3 regions of the Bacillus sp. P4_D3 genome follow, and region 2 is predicted to be linked to each of the others. Evidence: riboswitches for the same ligand, from Rfam matches in the RefSeq annotation. Region 2 holds a riboswitch; each other region holds the start of a gene.

Region 1 (13,191 bases), on a different contig from region 2:
GGAAAAGTAATCGGATTTGTCGGTAGTACTGGTTATGGTCCTCCTGGTACAGCTGGAAAGTTCCCGCCTCACTTACATTTCGGCATGTATAAAGACAATGGCTATACCGAATGGGCTTTCGATCCATACATGCATTTAAGCCTTTGGGAACGAAAAGAACGAGCAAATACAAAACGATAACCGTAGCGAATTGCTACGGTTATTTTTTATCTGGTACAACAACTCCGCCACTTCCGTAATAAGTAGGTACTTCACCTTGAACGATGCGCGTCGCAATCGGAATGTTTTGCTTCACCTTAATTTCTTTCGTGCGTAACGGCATCATAACTTGTAACGTCACTTCCACTTCCATAATAATTTTGATCGCCGTATTATTAATTCCTTGCGGCTCAACTAGCTGTTTAATATCTGTATTCACATGACCAATTGGCGTAAAATTAATCGGAATATCTGGTCCTATATTACCAAGAAGCGCATTATCAGTTATGCGCCCAAAAGGAACTGACATAGATACCCCATTCTCTTCAAAAATACCAAGTGCTTTCGTATCCCCTTTTTCTACTTGTTGTAAATATTTCTCTATGTATGCAGTAGTCGATGTTAATATTTCATTTACTTGTTTCGTATTTAAATCAATTGTAGATACTTTCCCGTTCTTATCCGTTTGTACTTTCATTAATGAATCTACATCAAACCCTTCATTAATTCGGTCTTTTACCGCTTTCGTCATAACTGCTGTTGCCATTTTATGCGTCTCTGTTTCCCCATACTTAATTAACGTTGGCTGAATACTTTTATCCACAATCCATAAACCTTGAACTACCATTACGATAAAAATAATAAACGAAATAAGCAGTATATACCGAAAGGAAATCGGTCCCCTTCGAAACCGCGAATTTTTCGAACGAAATATGCTCATAAGAAAACCCTCCTTCTTATATTATTTCTATGCAAGAAGGAGGGACGATATATGCTTATCTCATTTTTAATAGTGCATCTTTTCCGATTGTGCCTACCGGAATGCCTAAAGCTTCGGCTTCAATCGTTACTGATTCCAGCGGTGCTTCAAGAAGTTGTTCAATCGTTCTTACACCAACCGCACGGCCAGCAATAATTCCTCGATCGCCTAACTTCTCATTTAAAAGACCTACATCTAGAGCACCGCACATAATATATCCTTTATCGCTCATTACAGCTAGCAAATTTGTCTTCGGAAGTTTTACGCTAACAGCAATGAACGTATAGTTATCAATTATAATTGGCTCTACATTAACCATAGTTCACACTCCTCTCTTTCTTATCTTTATGACAAGAGAAAAATGAGTGTTACAAGTTAACTAGCCTATAGTTTGACTGAAGATGTATAAGTTATCAACATGTCTGTTAGTACATCTCTAAGTAATTCCGGCATATAATATTGTTTGTCAGAAAGTGTGGATAGCTCTGGGTATAAGTATCCGAATGTAAACATATCAATCGTTCCTACCGTATATATACGGTCTAATTCCAGCGATTCGCCGTTAATCAATACATCTTCTAGTAAAATTTTATTCCCTGGAATCGTATCTGGAATCACTTCCAGCCCATCGTAAATCATTTTCCCCATTACTTTTCCGCGAAATCCGAATCCTTTCACCTCAAGATTCTCCATATTCGGGCGGCGCGCTTTCAAAATAACTTCTCTTAACGTTTTCCCTGGTACTTTTAACAGACATGGATTAATTGGATGTGGACAAATTCGATGAATATCTCCGCGCGTCACAACACCTTCATTTAATCCATCAAGAAGTACACCAGCATTCACCATCCCAACATCCGCATTACACCACTCTTTAAGCGCACTTGCCAACATATGAGAAAACGTCGTCTCCTTAAACCAATCAACCGGCAATGACTCTTTTAAATGAACGACAGGCTCAGCCATTATCTGTTTACTTTCTTCCTTTAGCATTTCAATTGTGGATAACGGCTCGCTATAAGCACCTAACCGTTCTGTCTTAATCGCTCTACCGTCTTTTTTCACCAGTCTCTTCGTCTCTTTATCCACAGTAAGCTGAACATGTCCAACGTAATGTCCCCACTTTTCACAACAGCAAAGCAAAGTATTATCCACAAGAACGCCACGCTCAAATAAATGATGCGTATGTGCCCCTAAAATAACATCTATATCATAATGCTCAGCCATATACTCGTCCATACTTTTTCCAAGATGAGAAAGTACAACCGTAATATGAGCTGTATCCTTAACTTCTTCTAAAATAGATTCTAAATGGATGATTGGATCTTCGATATGCCAATCGAGCATTTCATAAAACTCTGGATAAGCTACCGTTAATCCAATAAAAGCAATCGTAATCCCATCTGTCGTTGTATGTAATTTATAAGGCCGCGCCCACGCCGGACGTACACCTTCTTTTTCAAATAAATTCGCTACGAGCACCTCAAACCCAGCATCATCATATAGACGATTCAAATGCTCTTTCGCCAATGTAATTCCTTCATTATTTCCGATCGTTACATAATCATATAACGCCTCATTTAAAAGCTTCGTATTCCCAAGTCCATTTGTCGCTTCCGAAATACTATGAAAACGATCCACATGATCGCCAATATCCACAGTTAAAACAGTCTCTCCCGCTTCCTGTCTTCTCTTTTTCTCCCCTAGTACAAACCGAGAAATTTGCGGCCAATTTTCAAAATGACTATGTATATCGTTTGTATGATAAAGGTGGATGATCGTTTCTTTATTTATATTCAGAGAAAAAACCTCCTCTCAGTTCCTTACTGCCATTTACGCTACACGTACGCAATAATCCTGTAAATACTTTTCGTCTTTTCTTGCTATTCTACATTGTACTCGCATTATAAGAAAAAGCAAAAGATTGTCCTTTTATTATGGAAAACTTTATTTTACTTTTTCTAGTGTGTGGATTCTTTGCTGGGTTTGTCAGTATCTTAGCCTCACTTACTTCTAATCGGTCGCTTTATGTATAGATACGGGGTATACAGCCCTCTCTGCTATGTCGTAATTTGTTGATAAGTCGATATTCCTTGTCGAAACGTCGATATATTGGAATAATCGCTGATATATTCCAAGTTGTGGTCGATATATTTGAAAAATCGCTGATATATTTTACCGAACACCCACCTGGGTATCCCTTCCCAACCAGACCAGCTTACCCAACACAAAAAAGCGCCCTGCATGCAGGGCGCTTCCTTCATTCTACATATTAACCAATAGAACCTTCCATCTCAAACTTGATTAGACGGTTCATTTCAACTGCGTATTCCATTGGAAGTTCGCGAGTGAATGGCTCGATGAAGCCCATTACGATCATTTCTGTAGCTTCTTGCTCAGAAATACCGCGGCTCATTAGATAGAATAATTGTTCTTCTGATACTTTAGATACTTTCGCTTCGTGCTCAAGTGAAACGTAATCGTTTTTGATTTCGTTGTAAGGAATTGTATCAGATGTAGATTGGTTATCCATGATTAACGTGTCACACTCGATGTTAGAGCGAGAGTTTTTCGCTTTTGGTCCGAATTGTACGATACCACGGTAAGTTACTTTACCACCATGCTTCGCAATCGATTTAGAAACGATTGTTGAAGACGTGTTTGGTGCTAAGTGAATCATTTTCGCACCAGCATCTTGGTGTTGGCCTTTACCAGCAATCGCGATAGATAATGTTAAACCACGAGCGCCTTCGCCTTTTAAGATAACTGCTGGGTATTTCATCGTTAATTTAGATCCGATGTTACCGTCAATCCATTCCATCGTTGCGTTTTCTTCACAAACCGCACGTTTTGTAACTAGGTTGTATACGTTATTCGCCCAGTTTTGGATTGTTGTATAACGGCAATATGCATCTTTTTTAATGATGATTTCTACTACCGCACTATGAAGTGAGTTAGTCGTGTAAACAGGTGCTGTACAACCTTCTACGTAGTGTACGTGTGCGCCTTCGTCTACGATGATAAGCGTACGCTCGAATTGTCCCATATTTTCAGAGTTAATACGGAAATACGCTTGAAGTGGTGTATCAACTTTAATACCTTTTGGAACGTAGATGAATGATCCACCAGACCAAACTGCAGAGTTTAATGCAGAGAATTTGTTGTCTGTTGGTGGGATTACTTTTCCGAAATGCTCACGGAAAATATCTTCGTTCTCTTTTAATGCGCTATCTGTATCTTTGAAGACAACTCCTAGATCTTCTAGGTCTTCTTTCATGTTGTGGTATACAACTTCAGATTCGTACTGTGCAGATACACCAGCTAAATATTTTTGCTCAGCTTCAGGAATACCTAATTTATCAAATGTCGCTTTAATTTCCTCAGGTACTTCATCCCAAGACTTCTCAGATTTCTCAGATGGTTTTACGTAGTACGTAATTTCATCGAAATCTAAGTCGTTTAAGTCGCCGCCCCATTGTGGCATTGGCATTTCATAGAACTTATCCAGTGATTTTAAACGGAAGTCTAACATCCACTGTGGTTCTTCTTTCATACGTGAAATCTCTTCAACGATCTCTTTTGTTAAACCGCGTCCAGCACGGAAAATCGAAACGTCTTTATCCTTGAAACCATATTTATAATCGCCGATATCTGGCAGTTGCTTCGCCATGTTGGTGTGTCCCTCCTTATATAACCTCGTTTTTAGGAACCTTTAACATTACTTATCTTCGTTTAAGCCCTTTTCTAACGCTTTCCACGCTAATGTTGCACATTTAATACGTGCCGGGAACTTGCATACGCCTTGTAATGCTTCAATATCTCCTAAATCAATGCTGTCATCATACTCTTTTCCTAGCATCATGTCAGAGAAAATTTTAGAAAGCTTAAGAGCCTCTTCAATTTTCTTTCCTTTTACTGCTTGTGTCATCATTGAAGCTGAAGACATTGAAATTGAACATCCTTCGCCTTCAAACTTCGCTTCTTGTACAATACCCTCTTCTACTTTCATCGTAAGTTGAATACGATCGCCGCAAGTTGGATTGTTCAAGTTAACGGTAACACTATCTTCTAACACGCCATGGTTACGAGGATTTTTATAATGATCCATAATAACTTGACGATATAACGTATCTAAATTATTAAATGACATTTGTGAAATACTCCTTTGTCTTGATTAGTGATTCAACAAATGTATCAATTTCTTCTTTTGTATTATATAAATAGAAGCTCGCACGTGCTGTAGAAGAAGCTTTTAACCACTTCATAAGCGGTTGTGCACAGTGATGTCCTGCGCGAACCGCAATGCCTTCTACATCTAATACAGTTGCTACATCGTGAGGATGTACGTCTTCAATATTAAATGTAACTAGACCAGCGCGATGCTTTGGACCATAAATTGTAACGCCATCTACTTCTGATAGTCTCTCTAAAGCGTATTGCGCTAATTCATGTTCATGCTTTTCAATATTATGAAGACCGATTTCTTCTAGGAAATCAATTGCCGCACCAAGTCCGATTGCATTACCGATAATCGGTGTACCTGCTTCGAACTTCCACGGAAGCTCTTTCCAAGTAGACTCTTGTAAGTCTACGAAATCAATCATTTCACCACCAAATTCAATTGGTTCCATATTGTTTAGCAATTCTTTCTTACCATATAATACGCCGACACCTGTTGGTCCGCACATCTTATGAGCAGATAATGCGTAGAAATCACAGTTTAAATCTTGTACATCCACTTTCATATGAGGTGCACTTTGTGCTCCATCAACGATCATGATTGCACCGTTTTCATGTGCGATTGCTCCGATTTCTTTTACAGGGTTAATCGTTCCAAGTACGTTAGAAACGTGCATGATAGAAACGATTTTTGTATTCGGTGTAACTGTTTGACGAACATCTTCTAAAGAAATTGTACCGTCTAGTTGAAGCGGAAGGTATTTTAAAGTTGCACCAGTTTTCTTCGCAACTTGTTGCCACGGAATGATGTTACTATGGTGCTCCATGTAAGAGATGACGATTTCATCGCCTTCTTTTACATTATCAAGACCATAACTAGCTGCTACTGTATTTAATGCAGTTGTCGTTCCGCGCGTGAAAATAATCTCTTCCATTGATTTCGCATTAATAAACTTGCGAACTTTCTCACGTGCACCTTCATACGCGTCGGTAGCTTTCGTACCGAGCGTATGAACACCGCGATGCACGTTAGAATTATATTCTTTATAGTAACGTTCTAACGTTTCAATGACTTGAATTGGTTTTTGAGAAGTTGCTGCACTATCGAAATATACAAGTTGTTTGCCGTTCACTTTTTGATCAAGAATTGGAAACTGTTTGCGTATTTCATGAATATTCATTAGCGAACTTTCCTTTCAATTACCTCAACAAGCTGTGCCTTTACTCCTTCAATTGGAAGCTCATTTACTACAGGTGCTAAGAATCCATGGATGACTAAACGTTCTGCTTCGCGTTTTGGAATACCACGGCTCATCAAGTAGTATAATTGGTATGGATCTACGCGGCCTACTGAAGCTGCGTGACCTGCCATTACATCATCTTCATCGATTAAAAGAATTGGGTTTGCATCACCGCGAGCGTTCTCATCTAACATAAGAACGCGAGAAGATTGTTGTGCATTTGATTTAGATGCACCGTGTTCAATCTTACCAATTCCGTTAAAGATAGATGTTGCACTATCTTTTTGTACACCGTGTTTTAAAATCCAACCTTCAGAGTGTTTACCGAAGTGAACAACTTTAGTTGTAAAGTTTTGTGTTTGGTTACCACGACCAATTGTTACTGTTTTTGTATCAGCATATGATCCGTCGCCCATTAAGTTCGTAACGTTCTCTGAGATTGTATTTCCGTCATTCATAAGGCCTAGAGCCCAATCAATGCGGCCGTCGCGTCCAACAATTCCGCGGCGGTTAACGTAAGTTGTTACGTCTTTTGCTAATAGATCAACCGCACCGAATTTCACTTGTGCGCCTTGTTCCACGATTACTTCTGCTACGATATTTGCAATACCTTTAGCATTTTCATTTGCAACGTAGTTTTCTACATATGTTGCAGTACTGTTCGCATCAGCTACGAATAATACGTGGTTATATACGTTAGCTTCTTCGCCGTCTACTAAGAATACAGCTTGAAGTGGAGTTTCAAGAACAACGTTTTTCGGAACATATACGAATGCACCGCCGTTGATTAATGCAGCATGAAGTGCAGTTAGACGATGCTCGTCTACTTTCACGCCGTCTTTCATTAAATACTTTTGTACTAGTTCAGCATGCTCTGTTGCAGCTGTTACGATGTCTGTAAAAATAACACCTTTTTCTTTCGCTTCGTCTGCTAAAGAAACGAACGCAGTTGTACCAGTACGTTGCACTAATACGCTGTTATTTTCATCGATTAAGTTTTTCACTGCTTCTGGAAGCTCTGTTAAAGAACTTACAGGCTCTTGCTTAGCAGCGTCGCCTTTTCCGATAAAGTCCCATTTTTCAATTTTCGTTTTATCAGGCGTTGGCATTGGAAGTTCAGTTGCTTGTGCAAGAGCTTGTAAGCGGAACTCAGTCAACCAAGCAGCTTCGTTTACTTCGCTTGCGCGCTGACGGATTGTTTCTTGATCGAAAGGTAATGTACCGATTGTCATGTTTATGCTCCTCTCTTACGCTTCTTGCTCTGCTGTTTCGTCTTCAATACCTAATTCTTTTTTAATCCAGTCATAACCTTCAGCTTCTAGACGTTGTGCAAGCTCAGGGCCACCAGATTTAACGATACGACCGTTCATCATAACGTGAACGAAGTCTGGAGTGATGTAGTTTAATAAACGTTGGTAATGCGTAATCATTAGGCAACCGAAATCTTCGCCGCGCATTTGGTTAATACCTTTAGATACAACTTTTAATGCATCGATATCAAGACCTGAGTCGATTTCATCTAAGATTGCAATTTTTGGCTCGATCATCATTAATTGAAGAATCTCATTACGTTTTTTCTCACCGCCAGAGAAACCTTCGTTTAAGTAACGTTGTGCCATTTCTGGATCCATTTCTAGGAATTCCATGTTTTTATCTAATGTACGGATAAATTTCATAAGAGAAATTTCTTCGCCTTCTTCACGACGTGCATTAATTGCAGAACGTAAGAAGTCAGCGTTTGTTACTCCGCTAATTTCACTTGGATATTGCATTGCTAAGAATAGACCTGCTTGTGCGCGCTCGTCTACTTCCATTTCTAATACATCTTCACCGTCGATGATGATGCTACCTTCTGTTACTTCATACTTTGGGTGACCCATAATCGCAGAAGATAAAGTTGATTTACCTGTTCCGTTAGGTCCCATAATTGCGTGGATTTCTCCACCTTTTACTTCAAGGTTTACACCTTTTAAAATTTCTTTACCGTCGATTGATACGTGTAAGTCTTTAACCGTTAATGTAGAACCAGCCATCTCAATACCTCCATTAATCCTCTATATACATTTTAAAAATTACTAAAACGTTCATATTCTCATTTTATTCTCATTCTAATCTTATAGCAAATAAAATGATATCGCAAACACTAAGAAAATGTAACAATTTTTTCACAAATGTATATAAGTATTTCCTTTACATCCTCTTATGATACACCTTTCTTCTTATATATATAAAGAAAAAAGGACTGGGTTATTCCCAGCCCTTTCCAGCACCTATTCGTTCACAGGAAGTACAGCACCTTTATATTCTTTGTTAATAAAATCTTGAATTTCTTTTGAATGTAGCACTTCTACTAGCTCTTTAATTTCTTTTTTCTTCTCGTCACCTTTACGAACTGCGATAATATTTGCGTAAGGAGAGTCTGATCCTTCAATTGCGATTGCATCCTTTGTTGGATTTAATTTCGCATCAATTGCGTAGTTTGAATTAATAAATAAAGCATCACCTTCATTGTTTTCGTACAGCTTCGGTGAAAGCCCAGGTTCTACATCTGTTTTAAACTTTAAATTTTTCGGGTTTTCTACAACATCTTTCACTGTTGCTTTAACGATATCAACACCGTCTTTTAATTTAATAACGCCGCCTTTTTGCAATAGTGCTAACATACGTCCGCGCTCTGCAACGTTATTACTCATAATAACCGTTCCTCCATCTGGAAGATCTTTTAAGCTTTTATATTTCTTAGAATAAATGCCCATTGGCTCTAAATGAATTTTTCCTGCGTTTACAATTTTATATCCTTTTTCTTGAATTTCTTTATCTAAATACGGAATGTGTTGGAAGTAGTTCGCATCAATTTCTTTATCCGCTAACGCTTTATTCGGTAACACATAATCCTGGAATTTTTTAATCTCTAATTTAATACCCTTTTTCTCTAATATCGGCTGTGCCTTCTCTAAAATAACAGCGTGCGGCACGTTAGAAGCTCCGACAACAAGCTTATTTTCCTCTTTCCCCCCGCAAGCAGCTAATGTAAATACAGACAGCGCTGTAACAACTGACAGTATAATCTTTTTCATATGATGTCCCCTTCTCCCCTATAGTTATGTAGTTAGAAAAAAGAGCCGGCATACACCAGCCCTTCTTCAAACGATTATTCTTTTACAGGAACAACTGCCCCTTTATATTCTTTATTAATAAAATCTTCAATTTCTTTAGAATGCAGCACTTCTATAAGAGCTTTAATCTCTTTTTTATCTTTATCACCTTTACGAACAGCTACTACGTTTGCGTATGGAGAATCATTTCCTTCAATTGCAATCGCGTCTTTTTCTGGGTTTAATTTCGCATCAATTGCATAGTTAGAATTAATTAGAACCGCATCGCCTTCTTTATTGTTATACACTTGTGGTAATAAACCAGGCTCGATATCCGTTTTGAACTTTAAGTTTTTCGGATTATCTGCAATATCTTTAGGAGTCGCTTTAACTGGATCTACTCCGTCTTTAATTTTTAAAACTCCTTCTTTTTGTAAAATTGCTAAACCACGTCCATGATCAGCAACAGAATTACTCATAAGAATTGTCGCCCCGTCTGGAAGTTCTTTTAAGCTTTTATATTTTTGAGAGTACACGCCAATTGGTTCTAAATGAATTTTCCCCGCTATTTCAAAATCATATTTTTTATCTTTAATTTCTTTTTCTAAATACGGAATGTGCTGGAAGTAGTTTGCATCTAATTCTTTATCCGCTAACGCTTTATTCGGTAACACGTAGTCCTGGAATTTTTTAATTTCTAACTCAATTCCTTTTTTCTCAAGTAATGGCTTTGCCTTTTCTAAAATAACCGCATGAGGTACGTTAGAAGCACCAACAACTAGTTTCTTTTCATCTTTATCTTTCCCACCACAAGCAGCTAGACCAAAAATTGAAGTTGTAATAAGTGCTGTAAGTAATAATTTTTTCATTTGAAATACCCTCCCGTTTTTCATTATCTTTTATCTATTCGAGTCGTTAAACTATCACCAATCCACTGAATGAAAAATACAACTAGTAATACACAAATTGTCGCAACGATTGTTACATCGTTATTTCCTCGCTGGAACCCTTCTAAATAAGCAAGTGTTCCAAGGCCACCAGCACCAACAACACCTGCCATTGCCGTATAGCCTACTAAAGCAATTGTCGTTACCGTAATACCCGATACTAACGCTGGTAACGATTCTGGAATTAATACTTTCAAAATGATTGTGCTTGTTTTTGCTCCCATTGCTTTTGAAGCCTCAATTACACCTTTATCAATTTCACGAAGTGCGATTTCAACCATTCTCGCGTAAAATGGTGCCGCTCCAATAATTAAAGCTGGCAGCGCTGCACTCGCTCCGAGAATTGTTCCAAGAAGAATCTTTGTGAATGGAATTAATAAAATAATTAAAATGATGAACGGTATAGAACGAAAAATGTTTACGAACGCTCCAATCACCGTATTAATCGCTTTATTTTCCCATAAATTATCTTTCGCTGTCATAAAGAGTAATAGTCCTAAAATAAGTCCTAAAACAAATGTGGCAAGCGCTGCGATTGCCGTCATATATAACGTTTCACCAGTTGCTTCTAACATTTGATTCCAATCAACATTTGCAATTAACTTATCCATGTGCAATCACCTCCAGCTCTACTTGATCTTGATGAATCCCTTCTATTGCTTGCTGGATCGCTGTTTCTTCACCATTTAAATGAACGACTAAACTTCCGTAAGAGCCGTTATTCGTTTGTGCGATATTTCCTTGCAAAATGCTAACTTCTATATCACCGCGCTGCATTAACCTTTGAAGTACCGGTCTTTCTACTGCTTCACCGACAAACTGCAAACGAATTACTTTTCCATCTGGATATTTTTCAATTAAGCTTTCAATCGTTTCATTTGTATCTTCAGAATCAGTTAACTGCTGTACAAATCGTTTCGTAATATCTTGCTGTGGATTACGGAATACGTCAAGTACTGGACCCGTTTCTACGATTTTCCCTTTCTCCATTACAGCAACTCGATTACAAATTTTGCGAATAACGTGCATCTCATGCGTAATCAATACAATTGTTAAGCCGAGACGCTTATTAATATCTAATAATAAATCTAAAATTTGATCTGTCGTTTCCGGATCAAGAGCTGACGTTGCTTCATCACATAAAAGTACTTGTGGATTGTTAGCTAACGCTCTTGCAATCCCGACGCGCTGCTTTTGTCCACCACTTAGCTGAGATGGGTACGCGTCTCCTCTTCCCTCTAATCCAACAAGATGAATTAACTCATCGACACGTTTTCTTCTCTCTGCCTTATCGACACCTGCAATTTCAAGTGGGAATGCGATATTTTCACGCACAGTTCGTGACCAAAGTAAGTTGAAATGCTGAAAAATCATTCCGATTTCTTGTCTTGCCTTACGAAGTTCATTTCCAGTAATCGCTGAAATCACACGATTCGCAATTGTAATTTGGCCAGAAGTTGGTTTCTCTAACTGATTAAATAATCTGATTAACGAACTTTTCCCAGCACCACTATATCCGATAACACCAAATATTTCGCCTTTCTCTATTTGTAAGTTGGCGTTATCTACAGCAGTGACATCACCGCTTTTTGCCTTATATATTTTCTTTACATTCTCTAATAGAATCATGGTGTATCACCCCTTTTTTGTTTAAAAAGCGTAAGCGGCTCGTTTAGAATGTAAAGTGGATGGAGCTTCTGACGTAGAGGCGCTTTTTGCCTCATAGGAAGAAGCGAAGCCATCGAACATTCTAGCCGCTGGAGCTAGATTTCATAAAAACTTTGGATAGACTCCGCATTTTTTTATTTTTGATGCGTGTAGTCCATCGTTATAGCTCCTCTTATTATTTGAATGTCCTCCGCATTCAAACGACAAAAAACCTTTCCGCTTCTAGAGAAGCAGAAAGGTTTATATGCGTATATAACAACATTATCCCTCTCTCTCATCTCTCAAAGCATTTGCTTTGCAGGAATTGGCACCATTTCAACATAAGTTGACGGTTGCCGGGCTTCACAGGGCACAGTCCCTCCACCTCTCTTAATAAGAGAAATCAGATTAAATTTTCGTCTGATTTAAAATTTATGAAATTGTCTATATTTTATGAATTGAATTGTATCAATATCCACACGCCGTGTCAACAGAAATTTTCGCAAAAAAAGAAACTTCAGAATTTTAAGCCCCGACTGACATCGGTTTACATATATGAAACATCGATTCAACTAATAACATCGTTCGATACGTTCCAGAATATTGTACCCGTCCATCACTCATTAACGTTTGCAACCTCATATTTCCAGTCACTAATTTTTGTACATCCTCTTCCTCTAAACAAACGATTTGTTCCGTTCCTCTCGCCTCTTTCAAAAGTTCTATATAATCTCTTGAAATTTGTAACGAACAGCATTCATCTCCAAAACGAAAATTAACAGTTCTTTCTCCTTGCCTTAAAAGCGGTTCTAAATGATATTGACCATTAGCGTAATTTACAAATGATTGAAGCAAAGAATATAATTTCATCCTAAACCACATCCCTCATATCACTTTCTATTACATACCATTCCCTCTTATTAAAGAGCAATCCTGTTACTTTCGCTCGACAAATACTGTATCTATCACGCATGTCGACATATTTCCCAAGAAATATGTCGAGGCGGCAAAAACTTTGCCGCCTACTTTAATTCCGTATATAAATATTCAACCGAATGAAATGCATATATTTTCTTCATCAGTGTCCCATTTTCAAAAACAAGTAAACACGGTACACTTTCTAT
Region 2 (6,677 bases):
GATTTCCGGCTTCGCGCATTCATTTTCACGGAAATAATAAAACAGAAGAAGAAATGATTATGGCTCTTCAGGCAAATATTGGTTGTTTTGTGGTAGATAATTTCTTAGAATTAGAAATTTTACATGATTTAGCAGTGCAACATGGGAAATTTGTGAACATATTAATCCGTGTAACGCCCGGAGTAGAGGCACATACACACGAATATATAACAACAGGTCAAGAGGATTCGAAGTTTGGATTTGGTGTTTCAAATGGTCAAGCGATGCAAGCAATTGAGCTAGCTTTGCAAAAATCAAATTATAATGTGCTAGGAATTCACTCGCACATCGGATCACAAATATTCGAAACGGCTGGTTTTGTTCGAGCAATTGAAGTACTACGTCAATTTTTAGAAGAAGTGAGAGAGCGAACAAACTATGTGGTGAAAGTATTAAATGTCGGCGGAGGTTTCGGTATACGTTATACGGAGTCTGATACACCGTTAACACTTGAAACGTATGTGCACGCTGTAACAAGTACGGTGAGAGAGCAGTTTACAGTATGTGAATACCCGCTTCCAGAAATATGGATTGAACCAGGTCGTAGTATTGTAGGTGATGCGGGAACAACAATTTATACAGTCGGAGCGGTGAAAGAGATTCCAGGCATAAGAAAATATGTTTCAGTCGATGGTGGGATGACAGATAATTTAAGGCCGGCTCTATATGGAGCACGTTATGAGGCGATGTTGGCGAATCGAGGGAATGATGAAAATGAGGAACTTGTTTCGATTGCTGGGAAATGTTGTGAAAGTGGAGATATGCTGATTTGGGATATTAATCTTCCTAAAGTTGCTTCTTCTGATTTACTAGCGATTTCTTGTACAGGGGCATATGGGTACTCGATGGCTAATAATTATAATCGTATTCGTAGACCGGCTGTAGTCTTTGCAAAGGGCGGAACATCACAAATTGTTGTAGAACGTGAAACATATGAAAATATTATTGGGAACGATCGCATACGTATTAAAGAACTTGTTTAAATATGAAAAAAGGAGTTGTTCAGGATGGGCAATTCCTTTTTTATAAAATAATTAAAATATATCGGAAAACTAGGATTGAAAAAATTCAGAATTATGATAAAATACAAATACAAAGCTTATCAAGAGAAGCTGAGGGAACTGGCCCTACGAAGCTCGGCAACCTGCTTATAGAAAGCAAGGTGCTAAATCCAGCAAAATGGAATCCATTTTGAAAGATAAGGTAAAATATATTACCGAACAGTCTTTTCGAAATGGGAAAGCTTTTTTTTATGAATAAAAAGGGGGGCTGTTTGCGTGAGCGTACGGGAACATTTTGATGAAGTGTCCGAAAAAATTCAAACGATGCTTGCTGATATGAAATATGGTTCAATTACAATTGTGGTGCAAGATGGAAAAGTGATTCAATTAGAGAAAAGTGAAAAGGTCCGTTTAAAGTAAAAAGCGCTGACTAGAAAAACTAGAGGCGGTTTTAATCTATTTTATAGATTAAAACCGTCTTTTTGCTTTTACAGGGGGAAAAAACATGTTGACGTATGAAACGTGGGAAGAAAATGGTATTTCATTTTCAGAAGAAGATGAAACGAAAGGCGCGCTATCAGTATTAAGTTGGGCTTATAAAGAATATAAAGGTGAAATTGTATATGCATGTAGCTTTGGAGTGGAAGGGATGGTTTTATTGCATCTTATAAACCAAGTAAATCCATCTGCTAAAGTTGTATTTTTAGATACAAATGTTCACTTTCAAGAAACGTACGAATTAATTAAAAAGGTACGAGAGAGATTTCCTTCATTAAATATTATAGAAAAACAGCCAGCACTTACACTTGAAGAACAGGCGAAGCTTCATGGAGAAAAATTATGGGAAAGTAATCCGAATCTCTGTTGTAAGATCAGAAAAATTTTGCCGCTAGAAAAATCATTAGCAGCCGAAAAAGCGTGGATATCAGGCCTTAGAAGGGAACAATCAGAAACGCGTAAGCATACAAAATTTGTGAATCAAGATCATCGTTTTCGGTCTATTAAAATTTGTCCGCTCATTCATTGGACTTGGAAAGAAGTTTGGCGATATGTATACAAACATAGTTTGCCGTATAATCCGCTACATGATGTTGGCTATCCAAGTATTGGGTGTGAAAAATGTACATTGCCTGTAGGAGATGGTGGCGACTCAAGAGATGGAAGATGGGCTGGGAAAATGAAGACAGAATGCGGACTTCATTTTCAATAAGATAAATCTTGAAATAAAGCTAAGAGGGGATATAAAAAGATGAGTACAACAAATAAATTAGTAAACCGTATTGATGAAACATATGACATATCGAATATTGTAAAAGAAATTGAGCTAGACAAAATTGCGCTTAGTGATTTAGAACTTCTGGCGATAGGGGGATATAGTCCACTTACAGGATTTTTAGGGAAGAGAGATTATGACTCAGTTGTAGAAACACTGCGCTTAGTAAACGGTAGTGTTTGGAGTATACCGATTGCATTACCAGTAACAGAAGAAGAAGCGGATAGATTGAAAATTGGAGAAGAAGTAAACCTGGTTAAAGATGGAACTGTATATGGTGTTATTCAAATAGAAGATATTTTTGTACCGGATAAAGAAAAAGAAGCGTTACTCGTGTATAAAACGACGGATGAGGCTCATCCAGGTGTGAAAAAATTGTACGATCGACCGAACGTTTACGTTGGAGGAGCTATTATTCTAATACAACGCTCTGAAAATAATCAGTTTGCTTCTTATTATTTAGATCCAATCGAAACAAGAGAAGAATTTAAAAAACGGGGATGGAAAACAGTAGTTGGTTTCCAAACACGCAATCCTGTACATCGTGCACATGAATATATTCAAAAATCTGCACTTGAAATTGTAGATGGTCTCTTTTTAAACCCGCTCGTTGGTGAAACGAAATCAGATGATATTCCAGCTGATGTAAGGATGGAAAGTTATGAAGTATTACTGCAAAATTATTATCCAAAAGATCGCGTTTTTTTAGGGGTATTTCCCGCAGCGATGCGTTATGCAGGACCACGTGAAGCGATATTTCATGCGCTTGTAAGAAAAAATTTCGGCTGTACACATTTTATTGTAGGGCGGGATCACGCTGGAGTGGGAAATTATTACGGAACATATGAAGCGCAGGAAATCTTTACTGACTTTACGGTGGAAGAGTTAGGAATTACGCCGCTATTTTTTGAACATAGTTTTTATTGCGTTAAATGTGAGGCGATGGCTTCGACAAAAACGTGCCCACACGAGAAAGCGGACCATGTTATTTTGTCAGGTACGAAAGTAAGAGAAATGTTACGAAATGGAGAGATTCCACCAAGTGCATTTAGCCGTAAAGAAGTAGTGGAAGTGTTAATTAAAGGTTTGAAGAAAGAAGCAGTAACAGAATAGGGAGAGAACGAGATGGATACAAATATTACTTGGCATGCAGCGTCTGTTTCAAAGGAAGAGAGAAGAGTGAAGAATGGTCATCATAGTTTTGTAATTTGGTTTACAGGCTTATCAGCTTCGGGTAAATCAACAGTAGCAAATGCGGTGGCTCGGAAACTATTTGAAAACAATATCGGAAACTATGTATTAGATGGGGATAACATTCGTCACGGTTTAAATAAGGATTTAGGTTTTTCTGAAAGTGAACGTATGGAAAATATAAGGCGTATTGGTGAAGTGGCGAAGTTGTTTGTAGATGAAGGAACAGTTGTCCTTACAGCGTTTATTTCACCATATCGAGTAGATCGTAAACAAGTTAGAGACCTTTTGGCAGCAAATGAATTTATTGAAGTCTTTGTGAAGTGTCCGATTGAAGAATGTGAGAAACGTGATCCGAAAGGACTTTATAAAAAAGCGAGACAAGGTGATATTAAGCAGTTTACGGGCATTGATTCACCGTATGAGGAACCAGAACGAGAAGAATTAATTGTAGAAACGCACAAGTATTCTATTGAAGAATGTGCAGAACAAATTGTGAAGTACTTACAAGAGCGTAGTTTCATATAGGGGGATAAAAGATGAGTTATGAAAAAGTGTGGGCTAATACTGAAAAATTAAATCAAACAGAGAAAAAGAAATTAGAGAAAGACGGATTAGAAATCTTTAATGATATTCCTTACTATGCGGAGAATGGATTTGAATCTATTCCGAAAGAAGAGTGGGACGCCTTTAAATGGGCGGGATTGTATTTGCAACGACCGAAAGAAGCGGGCTATTTTATGATGCGTGTCAATATTCCTTCTGGGATTATTACAAATGCGCAGGCAGAGGTGCTAGCTTCCATCGCTGAAGATTATGGGCGTGATGTGTTAGATATTACGACAAGACAGGCGATTCAGTTTCATTGGTTAGAAATTGGGCAAATTCCGGATATTTTTAAAAGGTTAGCGAGAGTTGGTTTATCTTCAGCGGGGGCATGCGGTGATATTACGCGTAATATTACAGGTAATCCACTTGCTGGAATTGATGCGAATGAACTATTTGATACAACATCGATTGTTAAAGAAATATACGATTACTTCCAACATAATGAAGAGTTTTCTAATCTACCACGTAAATTTAAAATGTCTATTAGTTCTAACATTTATAATTCAGCAAATGCAGAGATTAACTGTGTGGCATTTACACCTGCTACGAAAGAAATAGATGGTGAGAAAAAAGTTGGTTTTCACATAAAAGTAGGCGGAGGCTTATCAGCTCGTCCGTACTTAGCGGAAGAATTAGATGTATTCGTTTTACCAGAAGAAGTGAAGGCAGTATCGATTGCAATTGCTACTATATTCCGTGATTTTGGATATCGTGAAAAACGCCACTTAGCACGCTTGAAATTTCTTGTCGCTGACTGGGGCGCTGAGAAATTTCAAGAGAAATTAGTAGAATACACAGGCCTATTGCAAAGTAAAGGGGAAAGTGCTCTCAAAGGCTGGAATGCAGGATACTTTTATGGTGTTCAAGATCAAAAACAAGAAGGATTAAAGTATGTCGGCTTTAATGTACCAGTAGGACGTTTACATGCAGAGGAAATGTTTGAGATTGCTAGAATTGCAAAGCAATATGGAAACGGGCAAATTCGTACTTGTAACTCACAAAACTTCATTATTCCGAATGTTCCGCCAGAAAATGTTGCAGGATTATTAAGTGAACCTTTGTTTGAAGCAATTTCTGCAAATCCGAAATCATTTATTGGTCATGCGGTTTCATGTACTGGTATTGAGTATTGCAATCTTGCGTTAGTAGAAACGAAAGAAAGATTACGCAAAATCGCAGAGTACTTAGATACACAAATTGCACTCGATGTTCCAGTTCGAATTCATATGGTAGGATGCCCGAATTCCTGTGGTCAACGTCAAATTGCTGATATTGGTTTGCAAGGGATAAAACTGAAAACGAAGGAAAAGGGAATCGTTGAGGCGTTTGAAATATATGTGGGCGGAACGCTATTAGACGGAGGAGCATATAACGAAAAATTAAAAGGGAAAATAGATGGAGAAGATTTGCCGGATGTTCTCGTGTCCTTTTTAAGTTATTTCCAAAAGAATAAATTACTAGCCGAAACGTTTTATGATTTCGTAGGGCGTGTTGGAGTGAAAGAATTACAAATTGTACTAAATCGTGTATTAGAAGAAGTAATAGCGTCTTAGGAGGGACAATATGGATTTATATCGATTTGAAGCTGTAATAGCGAATAGTGTTGTTCCAATAGTCGTTGTTGCTCAAAGTGAAGAACAGGCATTTAAGCTTGCGGAGATTGAGCTTGAAAAGCATTTTTTACCGTTGCCAGAAGTAAAGGAGATTTCTTTGTTTGAAAAAAAGAAGATTCGAAAAGGTGCGGCATTTGTTGTTCATGAGTAAATAACATTGTAATACGAAAGTATTCTAACTTCCATTCATATAAAAGGATGGAAGTTTCACTTTAATAGTAGAAATGAGGAGAGATGATGGGGAAGGTTTATATCGTTGGAGCGGGTCCTGGCGATCCGGATTTAATCACTGTTAAAGGGTTGAAATGTATCGAGAAGGCAGATGTTATTTTATACGATCGCCTCGTGAATAAAGAGTTGCTTTCATACGCAAAGCCTGAAGCGGATTTAATTTATTGCGGGAAACTCCCGAATTATCACACGATGAAGCAAGAGACAATTAACACATTTCTTATTAAATATGCGAAGAAAGGAAAAGTTGTAACGAGGCTTAAGGGCGGGGATCCATTTGTATTTGGAAGAGGTGGAGAAGAAGCTGAAGCATTAGCCAAACAAGGTATCCCATTTGAAATTATTCCTGGTATTTCAGCTGGTATAGCCGCTCCTGCTTACGCTGGTATTCCAGTAACGCACCGCGATGCAAGTGCAAGTTTTGCTATTGTGACAGGACATAGAAAAGAGGATGCTGAAGAGGAAGTGAAGTGGGGAAATTTAGCGAAAGGTGTAGATACATTAGCGGTCTATATGGGGGTTAGTAATTTACCTTACATATGTGAACAACTAATAAAACATGGAAAAGATCAAAGCACACCTGCCGCTATTATTGAGTGGGGAACGACATCTATGCAGCGTACTGTTACAGCGACGTTAGGAACAATTGTAGATGTTGCTAAAAAAGAACAAATTCAAAATCCGAGTATGATTGTTATTGGAGAAGTTGTCCGTTTTAGA
Region 3 (10,591 bases), on a different contig from region 2:
GCGCACTTGCTCATGCTCAAGACCTTTTTGCACGTAATTGAAAGAGTTTAAGTTTTTCAGTTCTGCTTTTGTACCGAACTTCTCTTGTCCAACTGGACGAAGGGAAATATTCGCATCACAACGAAGAGAACCTTCTTCCATCTTACAATCAGATACACCTGTATATTGAATGATTGATTTTAACTTCTCTAAGTAGGCATATGCTTCTTCTGGAGTACGCATATCTGGCTCAGATACGATCTCGATTAAAGGCATACCTTGACGGTTGTAGTCTACTAATGAACCTTCACTTGTATGCGTTGATTTACCAGCATCTTCTTCTAAATGAAGACGTGTAATACCGATACGTTTCTTTTTGCCGTCTACTTCGATTTCAATCCAACCATTTTCACCAATTGGCTTATCAAATTGAGAGATTTGGTAAGCTTTCGGATTATCTGGGTAGAAATAGTTTTTACGGTCGAACTTCGTTTCCGTTGCGATTTCACAGTTTAATGCCATTGCAGCTTTCATTGCAAAGTTAACTGCTTCTTTATTTAAAGTAGGAAGTACCCCTGGGTATCCTAAGTCAATTACACTCGTTTGTGTATTTGGCTCCGCTCCGAATTCTGTTGGACTCGCAGAGAAAATTTTCGAATTTGTTTTTAACTCAACGTGAACCTCTAAACCAATAATTGTTTCTAAATTCATCTATGCTCGCCTCCTTACAGACTTGCTTTTTTTGTATGATAGTCTGTTGCTTGCTCAAACGCATGTGCAACGCGGTAAATTGTCGTTTCATCGAAGTGTTTACCAATGATTTGTAAACCAAGTGGCATGTTGTTAGCACCGAATCCACATGGAACAGAAATCGCTGGAACACCCGCTAAGTTTACTGGAATTGTTAAAATGTCATTTGCATACATTGTCATTGGATCGTCCACTTTTTCACCCACTTTAAATGCTGGAGTTGGCGTTGTTGGTCCAATAATAACATCGTAGTTAGCAAATACATTTTCAAAGTCATTTTTAATTAATGTACGTACTTGTTGTGCTTTTTTGTAATATGCATCATAGTAACCAGAGCTAAGAGCAAATGTACCAAGCATAATACGACGTTTTACTTCATCACCGAAACCTTCGCTACGTGTGTTTTTGTAAAGATCTAATAAATTATTTACATTATCAGAACGAACACCGTAACGTACGCCATCAAAGCGTGAAAGGTTAGCAGATGCTTCAGAAGAAGATAATAAGTAATACGTTGCTAGAGCGTATTTAGAGTGCGGAAGAGATACTTCCTCCCAAGTTGCGCCCATACCTTCTAACACTTTTAAAGCAGCTAGTACTGACTCACGAGCTTCTTCGCCAACACCTTCGCCTAAGTATTCTTTCGGTACAGCAATACGTAAACCTTTAACATCGCCTGTTAAACCAGCTAAGTAGTTTCCTACTTCAACGTTTGCAGAAGTTGCATCCATACGGTCAATACCTGAAATAGCTTGTAATAAGTATGCATTGTCTTCTACTGTACGTGTAATCGGTCCGATTTGGTCAAGTGAAGATGCGAATGCTACTAATCCGTAACGAGATACGCGTCCGTAAGTTGGTTTTAAACCTACAACGCCGCAATATGCAGCTGGCTGCCGGATAGAACCACCCGTATCAGAACCTAGAGAGAATAATACTTCTCCTGCTGCTACTGCTGCTGCAGAACCACCACTAGATCCACCTGGAACGTAATCTAAGTTCCATGGATTTTTTGTAGCGTAGAAGCCTGAGTTTTCATTTGAAGAACCCATTGCGAACTCGTCCATATTTAATTTACCGATTGTAACTGTGTCAGCAGCTTTTAGCTTTTGTACAACTGTCGCATCGTAAATTGGATCGAAGTTTGCTAACATTTTGCTCGCACAAGTTGTACGAAGACCGTTAGTTACAATGTTATCTTTTACACCGATTGGCATACCGAATAATAAACCATTATCCTCAGCACCAATCTTTGCATCTAATTCTTTCGCTTTCGCGCGTGCATTTTCTTCATCTAATGTAAGAAAAGCTTTTACGTTATCTTCAACATCCGAAATACGTTTGTAAGATTCTTCTACTAAATCCGTAACGGAAATTTCTTTGTTGTTTAACTTCTTATGTAACTCTGATACAGAATGATCAAATAATGACATCGAAATTCCCTCCTCTATTCTAATACTGCTGGAACACGGATTTGATTATCTTTGTGATCCGGTGCATTTTTTAATACTTCTTCTACTGGTAAACCTTTTTCTGGCACATCTTCACGCATAACATTTTTCATAGTTAATACATGAGTTGTTGGTTTTACATCAGTTGTATCTAATTCATTTAACTGTTCTGCAAATGTAACAATTGCATCTAGTTGTTTTTGAAATTTTTCTGCTTCTTGATCAGTAATTGCAAGACGTGCTAAATGTGCTACGTGCTTTACATTCTCAACGGAAATTCTTGACACGGCTAGGCCACCTCCATAATATATCGTTCAATCTACAATACTATTGATGATACCAAATTTCCAGTACTTCAAGCAAGTCAACACACGGCACTTACGGCATTTTTACATAAAAAAAGAAAGGCAAGTGCCTTTCTTTACAATTTACTCTTTATCTAACGATTTATTTTCCGGAAATCTTTCATTATCTTCCTCATTATCACGAATTGTTTTTTGTAATACAAAACAAGACATCGTTAAAAATAATGTTCCTATTAAATAGTACCCTTTTACACTAAGCGTTTCATCTAACGTGTAAATCCCAATTAGCATTCCTGACAGCGCACAAACAAATGAAGTCCATGCTAAAAACGTGAACGCTTGCGTATTTCGTCTTCTCATCGTTCTCCCCCTCGTTAGCTGTACACCCATTATAGATAAATATATTTATCACAATGGATTTTTATGTAAATTTTCTTTTTTCTATTTATTAATCTATCACAAAAAATTGCTATTTTGAAGGTAATTTTCTTTCTAATCTGAAAAAACAATCAAAAACATTGACATTTATTTCAATTCCACATAAAATAAAAACAAATATTACGAATCTCGAAATATACGGGAGTGGAAATAATTGTTGCAATATGAACATTTTTTAGACTTACTGCTAGATAACGCCAAGAAACTTTTCTATCCTGAAGAATGGGTAAGCCTTGATTTAACACTTTCCAAGACAGAAGTATTTTGTTTACTTTGGATGGAGCGAAATACAGATATTACAATGACAAAAATCGCTGATCTTCTTGATATACCGATGAGTACAACGACAGGCGTTGTAAATCGCCTTGTAAAAAAGGGCTATATTGAACGCTACCGTGATGAAAGCGATCGACGTATTGTATTAATTCGTTTAACAGAAAACGGCGTAATGCTCGTTCAAGAAGTAAAACAAAATGCGGCCCATTACTTTAGCCTAGTGACGGAAGCATTGTCAGAAGAAGAAAAAGCATTCTTACTACAAATCTTCCAAAAGATCATGAATCACATTGCTACGTCACAGCAAAAAACAGAAGAAAAGGTTTCTACACCTAAAATGAAAAACATTCCGATTGAATAAAGCCCTAACTGGGTTTTTATTCAACCATTTACTTCGATACTCGTAATATTCGACATTCGAAACAAAGGGGATAAAATGATGAGAATTATTTTGTATACAGGTAAAGGCGGCGTAGGAAAAACTAGCATTTCAGCAGCAACAGCACTTCAAAGTGCAAAACAAGGATTAAAAACATTAGTAATGAGCACAGATCCTGCTCATAGTTTAGGAGATTCATTTGGTATAAAGCTATCTTCTGAACCATTAGAAATTCGCGAAAACTTATGGGCACAAGAGATTAATACGATTTATGAAATGGAAAAAGGCTGGGGGAAATTGCAGAAATATATTACACTACTCTTCACTTCCAAAGCAGCCGATGATATTACAACAGAAGAATTAACGATGTTCCCTGGTATGGAAGATTTAATTAGCTTACTTCGAGTACTCGATTACTATAAACACAACACTTACGACGTCATCATTATTGATTGCGCACCGACTGGAGAAACTTTAGCAATGCTCAGCTTTCCAGACATGCTCGGCTGGTGGATGGAAAAACTCTTTCCTATTAAAAGAAAAATTTTAAAAGTCGTTCGTCCTGTAGCTCAACCACTCCTTGGTGTCCCCCTTCCAACCGATGATATTATGGACGAATTAACAAATACACTTGAACAGCTTGGAGAAATGAGAGATATTTTATCAAACCGAGAAGTAACGAGTATTCGCGTTGTTGTAAATCCTGAAAAAATGGTCATTAAAGAAGCTCAGCGTAGCTTTACTTATTTAAATTTATACGATTATAACGTAGATGCCATCATGATTAACCGCATCATCCCTAACACTGTCACCGATCCTTATTTTCAGGCATGGAAAGATACACAAAAGAAATATAAAACATTAATTCAAGATAGTTTTCAGCCACTTCCTATTTACGAAGCTCCGATGTTTGAACAAGAAGTTGTTGGTTTGTCTATGTTAGAACGTGTAGGAGACGCTTTATTTAAATCTGACTCTTCTCCTACGGAAGTGAAATTTAACGGTCGCACACAATATGTAAAAAAAGATGGCGATGAGTATATTTTCGTTCTGTCCATTCCCTTCTCAAACAAAAGTGAACTTTCATTAAATCAAAAAGGTGATGAACTTATTATTCGAGCCGGTTCTGCGAAGCGAAATATCACCTTGCCAAAAACATTAACGCACCTTTCTATTCAAGGAGCTAAGTTTGAAGATGATGTACTAAATATTCGGTTTGGAGGTGTAGTACATGCATGATGAACTACTAAGAAAGGTAATTCGTACAAAAATAAAATTCGGTATGCTTATATTAGAAGAGTTACCGAATCCGATTCAGCAATCAGCTAAGCGAGCACTAAATATTTTACAAGAGGAGCTCTCCTCTTATGCGGAAGAACAACCGCAACCTGAGAGTAATTTAAAAAGCATCATAATTGAATAACTATACCCTTGTAGAAAGCCTTTTCTTATAGGCTTTCTATCCCTTTATTGGAGCTGATGTAAATTGATTAAAACATCTTCTGCAAGACATGTTACTACTCGTACAATCTGGCTAACCCCCTTTTTATTTTTCATTCATAACCTTGAAGAAGCTTTCCAGATGCCACAATATCTTGCTAATCAATTTTCAATTCATCTTATAACTAGCCAACAATTTTTCATTGCAATTTCCATATTAACAACCTTTGTCTTAATCATAGTCTTTCTATATCAATTAAGCATCATATCTTCTATTTACTGGATCATTTTTATACAGGGCTGTATCTTTTTTAACGCCGTTCAGCATATTATCTTGTATTTCATTTATCGTTCTTATAATCCAGGTGTAATATCAGCAGCTTCCATTGTTCTGTTTTCCATTTTCTTCTTTTCATCAGAAAAATGCTTAATCAATAAAAGGAATTTAGCAATTACACTCATTTTCAGTTTACTCTCTTACCCAATCATAATTTGGATTACCTTATTATTAGCTAACTGTTTTAAATAAAAAAAGACCAGGAAAACTCCTGGTCCATCACTCTACTTAACAAACATTGGATTCTATGTTATACAAAATTGGAAGGTACAGAATTAGGGTTTTGTTTGTTAAGTAGATTATATGTTGAACGAGCTAACAGCGGAGGGGTTCCTACTGTTAGTCGTTAAACCCAATAATTATTTTACGATTTTTGCAAGCTCATCTAGTGAAAGATCTACTGAAATGGAACCACCATTTGTTTCTTTCTTAACTGCATCTGTTACTTCTTTTGAATGGTATAATTCAATTACTTTTTTCAGTGTTGGATCATCTTTGTCTTTCGTACGAGCTGCGAAAATATTAATATAGGCCTTTGCATTTTCATTCTTTGGATCTTCTAAGAAAATAGGATCCTTTGCTGGATCTAATCCGGCTTGACCAGCAACACCGTTATTAATAACTGAAGCCGCTACATCTTTTAACACACGAGGTGTTTGCTGTGCGATAACCGGTGTAATCTTTAGCTTCTTCGGATTTTCAGCAATGCCGCTTGGATCTCCAAATAGACCGAAATCTTTCTTAAGCTTTAATAATCCAGCTGCATCAAGAAGTTTTAATGCACGCGCTTGGTTCGTTGGATCATTTGGAATAGCAATTTCTGAACCATCTGGGATTTCATTTGCTTTCTTATATTTTTCAGAGTATAAGCCCATCGGTGCAATTTGCGTTGTACCAACAGCTGTAATATCTAACTTATGCTCCTTTTTAAATTGCTCTAAGAAAGCAATGTGCTGGAATGAGTTTAGTTCAATATCTCCATCAGCTAACGCTTTGTTGGGCGTTGTGTAATCAGAGAACTCAACCAGTTTAATTTTGATCCCTTCTTTTTCAGCTTTTTTCTTTAAGATTTCCCAAGCGTCTCCATCTGTTCCAGTTACACCTACGCGAACTACTTTCTCTTTCGCTCCTGCACCTGTGTCTCCACCTGAGCAGCCGCTTAAGGCTGTAATTCCTACAATCGCTGATAATGCAAATGCTAAAATTTTCTTCATTTTCTTTTCCCCTCTTCCTTTTTATGATCTGCGTAAAAAGACTTTCGCAAAGTAGTTTCCTAAATTTTGAGCTACCTGTACAAGAATAATAAGTAAAACGACCGTTACGAACATAACTGACGTATCAAAGCGTTGATAACCATATGTCATTGCTAAGTCACCAAGACCGCCACCACCGACAAGCCCAGCAACTGCAGAAAATTCAATTAAACCAACTGTCATAAACGTGACACCTAAGATTAATGGTGCTAAAGCTTCTGGCACTAGGATTTCAAAAACAATTCTAAGTGGTGAAGCGCCCATTGCTTGTGCTGCTTCAATTACCCCTTTCGGAACAGAAACAAGATTTGTTTCAACCATTCTAGCAATACCAATTGATGCAACTAACGTCATTGGGAAGATTGCTGCTGCCGTTCCAATCGTCGTTCCGATAACACTTCTTGTTATCGGACTTAGAGCTACTAAAAAGATAATGAATGGAACCGGACGAATTGTATTAATTACGATATTAAGAATAGAAAAGACCCATTTATTTTCTAAAAAGTTTCCTTTCCTCGTTACGTATAAAAGTAAACCTAGAGGTATACCGAGAATTGTAGCGAATATAAGGGTTACAATTACCATTAAGAGGGTATCCCCTGTCGCATCTAATATGCGAGGCCAAAATATACTCCAATCAACTCGCATGAGCTCCTACCTCCTTCAGCTGCACTTGCAGTCTTAGATGTTGTAATGCTTTTTGAATTTCCTTCTGTTCACCTTGTAGCTCTACAAGAAGATTTCCAAATAGCACATTTTGGAGTTCAATAATATTTCCGTAAAGAACATTTACATCGACGTTATAGTTTTTCGCAATATATGATAGTACAGGCTGCCCTGTTTCTTCCCCAGTAAAAGTCAGGCGATAAATCTGACCTCCGTTTTGAATTTTCGCTAGAACACTTTCTGGTAAGTGATCATTAATAACAGAGCGTACAAAATTTTGAGTTGTCTTTGTTTTTGGTTGTGTGAAAACATCAAACAGTTTTCCTTCTTCAATTACTTTTCCTTTTTCCATAACAGCTACACGGTGACAAATTTCTTTCACAACGTGCATTTCATGTGTAATAAGTAGAATCGTTAAATTGTACTCTCTATTTACTTTCTTTAATAAATTTAAAATTTCTGTTGTTGTTTCCGGATCTAAAGCTGATGTTGCCTCATCACATATGAGAATATCCGGTGATGTCGCAAGTGCTCTTGCAATCCCAACGCGCTGCTTTTGTCCACCTGATAACTGTTCTGGATAATAGTTCGCTTTATCTTCTAAACCAACAAACTTTAGTAGTTCATTCACTCTTTCTTTTATCTCATTCTTCGGCAATTTCGCTAACCTTAATGGATAAGCAATGTTCCCAAACACTGTTCTTGAATTAAATAGATTAAAGCTTTGAAAAATCATCCCAATTCTTTGTCTTAGTTTCCGTAACTCTTTCGCCGATAATGATGTAATTTCTTTATCATCTATTGAAATTGTTCCTGCAGTTGGTCTTTCTAACATATTTACTAAGCGTAATAACGTACTCTTTCCAGCACCACTAAATCCGATAATGCCAAAAATTTCGCCCTTTTCAACTGACAGCGTTACATCCTCAACCGCATGAACAGATTGTCCACCTGATTCATATACTTTACTTACATTATTAAAAGAAATCATTTTCTTCCCTCCTATATGCTGTAAAACTTGAAGTAGAGCTTTCGAGGTAAAATAAAAAGTGCTCTCCTTCTTATCACTTGTAAAAGATAAGAAGGAGAGCACTTTTATGTACTCGTTCACATCTTCTCATCTTCCAAGCCTACTTTAAGCTTGCTGGAATTAGCACGGTATTAAAAAACCCGTTGCTGAGGTATCGTAGGGCCAGTCCCTCCACCTCTCTGGATAAGAGTGTATCGATTTAATTGTCATTTAATTAATTCTCATTATAGAACTCAGAATAATAAGAGTCAATACATTTTTCAGAAAAAAATCAATTATTCCTCTATTAAAATTTTCAAATAAAAAATCACAATACAATAGTAATTTTTATAGTTATGTAAAATCCTCCTCACTCATACTTTTAAAGAGGAGAATCTTCTCTACTAATTGAATAACAGTATTTCAATATGAATTCGGAGGAAGATAAATATATGAAAACAGCTCTTTTGCTCGTCGATATTCAAAATGATTATTTTCCAAATGGCAAGATGGAATTACGTAATCCAGTAGAAGCAAGTGAATATGCTGATCAGCTACTACAACATTTTAGAATTAGAAACGAACCTATTTTTCATATCCAACATGTAGCTATAAAAGATAGCGCTACTTTTTTCCTACCCAATACAGAAGGTGTCCATATTCACGAAAATGTCCGTCCACTTAGAGAGGAATCCGTTATCCTTAAACATTATCCAAATAGCTTCCGAGAAACTGATCTTCTAGAACGATTACAACGTTCAGGAATTGAGCACGTCGTAATCTGCGGGATGATGACCCATATGTGTATTGATTCTACGGTAAGGGCTGCTTTTGATTTTGGCCTTCACTGTACCGTAATACACGATGCTTGTGCTACAAAAGATCTTTCATTTAAGAATGCTACTATACCAGCTGTTTATATTCATAATACAATTTTGGCGAGTTTAAATGGAGTATACGCTAATATAATGAGTACAGAAGAGTTTTTAGCGACCTAAAAAAAAACACTCCTTTCAGTGAGCAAAACCGAAAGGAGTGTTCTCTTGTCAAACCATAGATTTTCTTTCAAATTGTATTATACAGGAAATCCTCAAAATGAATACTAAAAAATATGACTAATAAATCAATTTTTCTCGTTGTTTTGTTTCTATTTTCATGTTTATCCCGATATTAATAGGGTTTAGCTAGTTCCAAAGAATAAATAGTAATATTTAGTAATTATTTCTCGATTCAAATTAACTAGCTTCTATTATAAAGATTTTCTCAAAAAGAAGAGATCTTCACAGTATGTGAAGATCTCTTCTACTATTTCTTATAAAGTTTCAGAAGTAGTTTTTGCTTGCATGTGAAGTGCTAAGTAGTCAGGGCCACCAGCTTTAGAGTCTGTACCAGACATGTTAAAGCCACCGAATGGTTGGTAACCTACGATTGCACCAGTACATCCACGGTTGAAGTATAAGTTACCAACGTGGAAGTCTTCGCGTGCTTTTTCAATATGGTCACGGTTGTTAGTAACAACTGCTCCTGTTAAACCGTATTCTGTATTGTTTGCAATTGCAAGTGCATGATCAAAGTCTTTTGCTTTACAGAATGCTACTACTGGTCCGAAGATTTCTTCTTTCATTAAACGAGCATCTTCTGCAACGTCAGCAACGATTGTTGGTTGGATGAACCAGCCTTTAGAATCGTCTCCTTCGCCACCTGATACGATTTTACCTTCTTCTTTACCAATTGCAACATAGCTCATTACTTTATCGAATGCAGCTTGGTCATTAACAGGTCCCATGTTGATATCTTTTGCATCTGGGTTACCTACTGTTAATTCTTTTGTTAATTCAACAGCACGATTTAATACATGATCGTATACATCTTCATGGATTACTGCACGAGAACATGCAGAACATTTTTGTCCTGAGAATCCGAATGCTGATGCAACGATAGATTTAGCTGCTAATTCAAGATCTGCCTCTTTATCAACAACGATTGTATCTTTACCGCCCATTTCAGCGATAACACGTTTTAACCAAATTTGTCCTGGATTTACTTTTGCTGCACGTTCGTAAATACGAATACCTACATCGCGAGATCCAGTGAAGCTAACGAAACGTGTACGAGGGTGATCTACTAAGTAGTCACCAACTTCAGAACCATTACCTGGAACGAAGTTTACTACGCCAGCTGGTAAACCAGCTTCTTCTAATACTTCCATAAATTTCGCTGCTACTACAGGAGTTGTACTAGCTGGTTTTAGTAATACTGTGTTACCAGAAACTAAAGCAGCTGTTGTCATACCTGCCATAATTGCGAA

The links. A riboswitch is a leader RNA that binds a small molecule or an ion and turns the genes downstream of it on or off. The one in region 2 is predicted to bind S-adenosylmethionine.
Region 1: linked by a shared signal. The riboswitch ahead of AC1DTM_RS01830 (methionine ABC transporter ATP-binding protein) and the one ahead of AC1DTM_RS11010 (YezD family protein) in region 2 are both predicted to bind S-adenosylmethionine.
Region 3: linked by a shared signal. The riboswitch ahead of AC1DTM_RS07645 (methionine ABC transporter ATP-binding protein) and the one ahead of AC1DTM_RS11010 (YezD family protein) in region 2 are both predicted to bind S-adenosylmethionine.

The regions. Positions count from the first base shown of each region.
Region 1 is NZ_JBFUIN010000005.1:9,149-22,339, forward strand. It holds gene AC1DTM_RS01770 (M23 family metallopeptidase) at 1-180, shown strand, start outside; gene yunB (sporulation protein YunB) at 200-919, opposite strand; gene AC1DTM_RS01780 (YunC family protein) at 975-1,277, opposite strand; gene AC1DTM_RS01785 (5'-nucleotidase C-terminal domain-containing protein) at 1,343-2,758, opposite strand; gene sufB (Fe-S cluster assembly protein SufB) at 3,231-4,628, opposite strand; gene sufU (Fe-S cluster assembly sulfur transfer protein SufU) at 4,677-5,108, opposite strand; gene sufS (cysteine desulfurase SufS) at 5,098-6,318, opposite strand; gene sufD (Fe-S cluster assembly protein SufD) at 6,318-7,610, opposite strand; gene sufC (Fe-S cluster assembly ATPase SufC) at 7,626-8,411, opposite strand; gene metQ (methionine ABC transporter substrate-binding lipoprotein MetQ) at 8,649-9,455, opposite strand; gene metQ (methionine ABC transporter substrate-binding lipoprotein MetQ) at 9,530-10,342, opposite strand; gene AC1DTM_RS01825 (methionine ABC transporter permease) at 10,366-11,031, opposite strand; gene AC1DTM_RS01830 (methionine ABC transporter ATP-binding protein) at 11,024-12,049, opposite strand; SAM riboswitch class I at 12,360-12,467, opposite strand; gene AC1DTM_RS01835 (hypothetical protein) at 12,593-12,937, opposite strand; gene AC1DTM_RS01840 (thioredoxin family protein) at 13,090-13,191, opposite strand, start outside.
Region 2 is NZ_JBFUIN010000068.1:462-7,138, reverse strand. It holds gene lysA (diaminopimelate decarboxylase) at 1-1,022, shown strand, start outside; SAM riboswitch class I at 1,136-1,244, shown strand; gene AC1DTM_RS11010 (YezD family protein) at 1,317-1,460, shown strand; gene AC1DTM_RS11005 (phosphoadenylyl-sulfate reductase) at 1,546-2,250, shown strand; gene sat (sulfate adenylyltransferase) at 2,290-3,426, shown strand; gene cysC (adenylyl-sulfate kinase) at 3,439-4,032, shown strand; gene AC1DTM_RS10990 (nitrite/sulfite reductase) at 4,044-5,666, shown strand; gene AC1DTM_RS10985 (DUF3906 family protein) at 5,677-5,877, shown strand; gene cobA (uroporphyrinogen-III C-methyltransferase) at 5,964-6,677, shown strand, end outside.
Region 3 is NZ_JBFUIN010000032.1:13,718-24,308, forward strand. It holds gene gatB (Asp-tRNA(Asn)/Glu-tRNA(Gln) amidotransferase subunit GatB) at 1-690, opposite strand, end outside; gene gatA (Asp-tRNA(Asn)/Glu-tRNA(Gln) amidotransferase subunit GatA) at 705-2,162, opposite strand; gene gatC (Asp-tRNA(Asn)/Glu-tRNA(Gln) amidotransferase subunit GatC) at 2,177-2,467, opposite strand; gene AC1DTM_RS07610 (YiaA/YiaB family inner membrane protein) at 2,609-2,845, opposite strand; gene AC1DTM_RS07615 (MarR family winged helix-turn-helix transcriptional regulator) at 3,078-3,560, shown strand; gene AC1DTM_RS07620 (ArsA family ATPase) at 3,636-4,817, shown strand; gene AC1DTM_RS07625 (DUF3926 domain-containing protein) at 4,810-5,001, shown strand; gene AC1DTM_RS07630 (HXXEE domain-containing protein) at 5,065-5,547, shown strand; gene AC1DTM_RS07635 (MetQ/NlpA family ABC transporter substrate-binding protein) at 5,715-6,569, opposite strand; gene AC1DTM_RS07640 (methionine ABC transporter permease) at 6,591-7,256, opposite strand; gene AC1DTM_RS07645 (methionine ABC transporter ATP-binding protein) at 7,246-8,265, opposite strand; SAM riboswitch class I at 8,389-8,494, opposite strand; gene AC1DTM_RS07650 (cysteine hydrolase family protein) at 8,736-9,281, shown strand; gene pruA (L-glutamate gamma-semialdehyde dehydrogenase) at 9,596-10,591, opposite strand, start outside.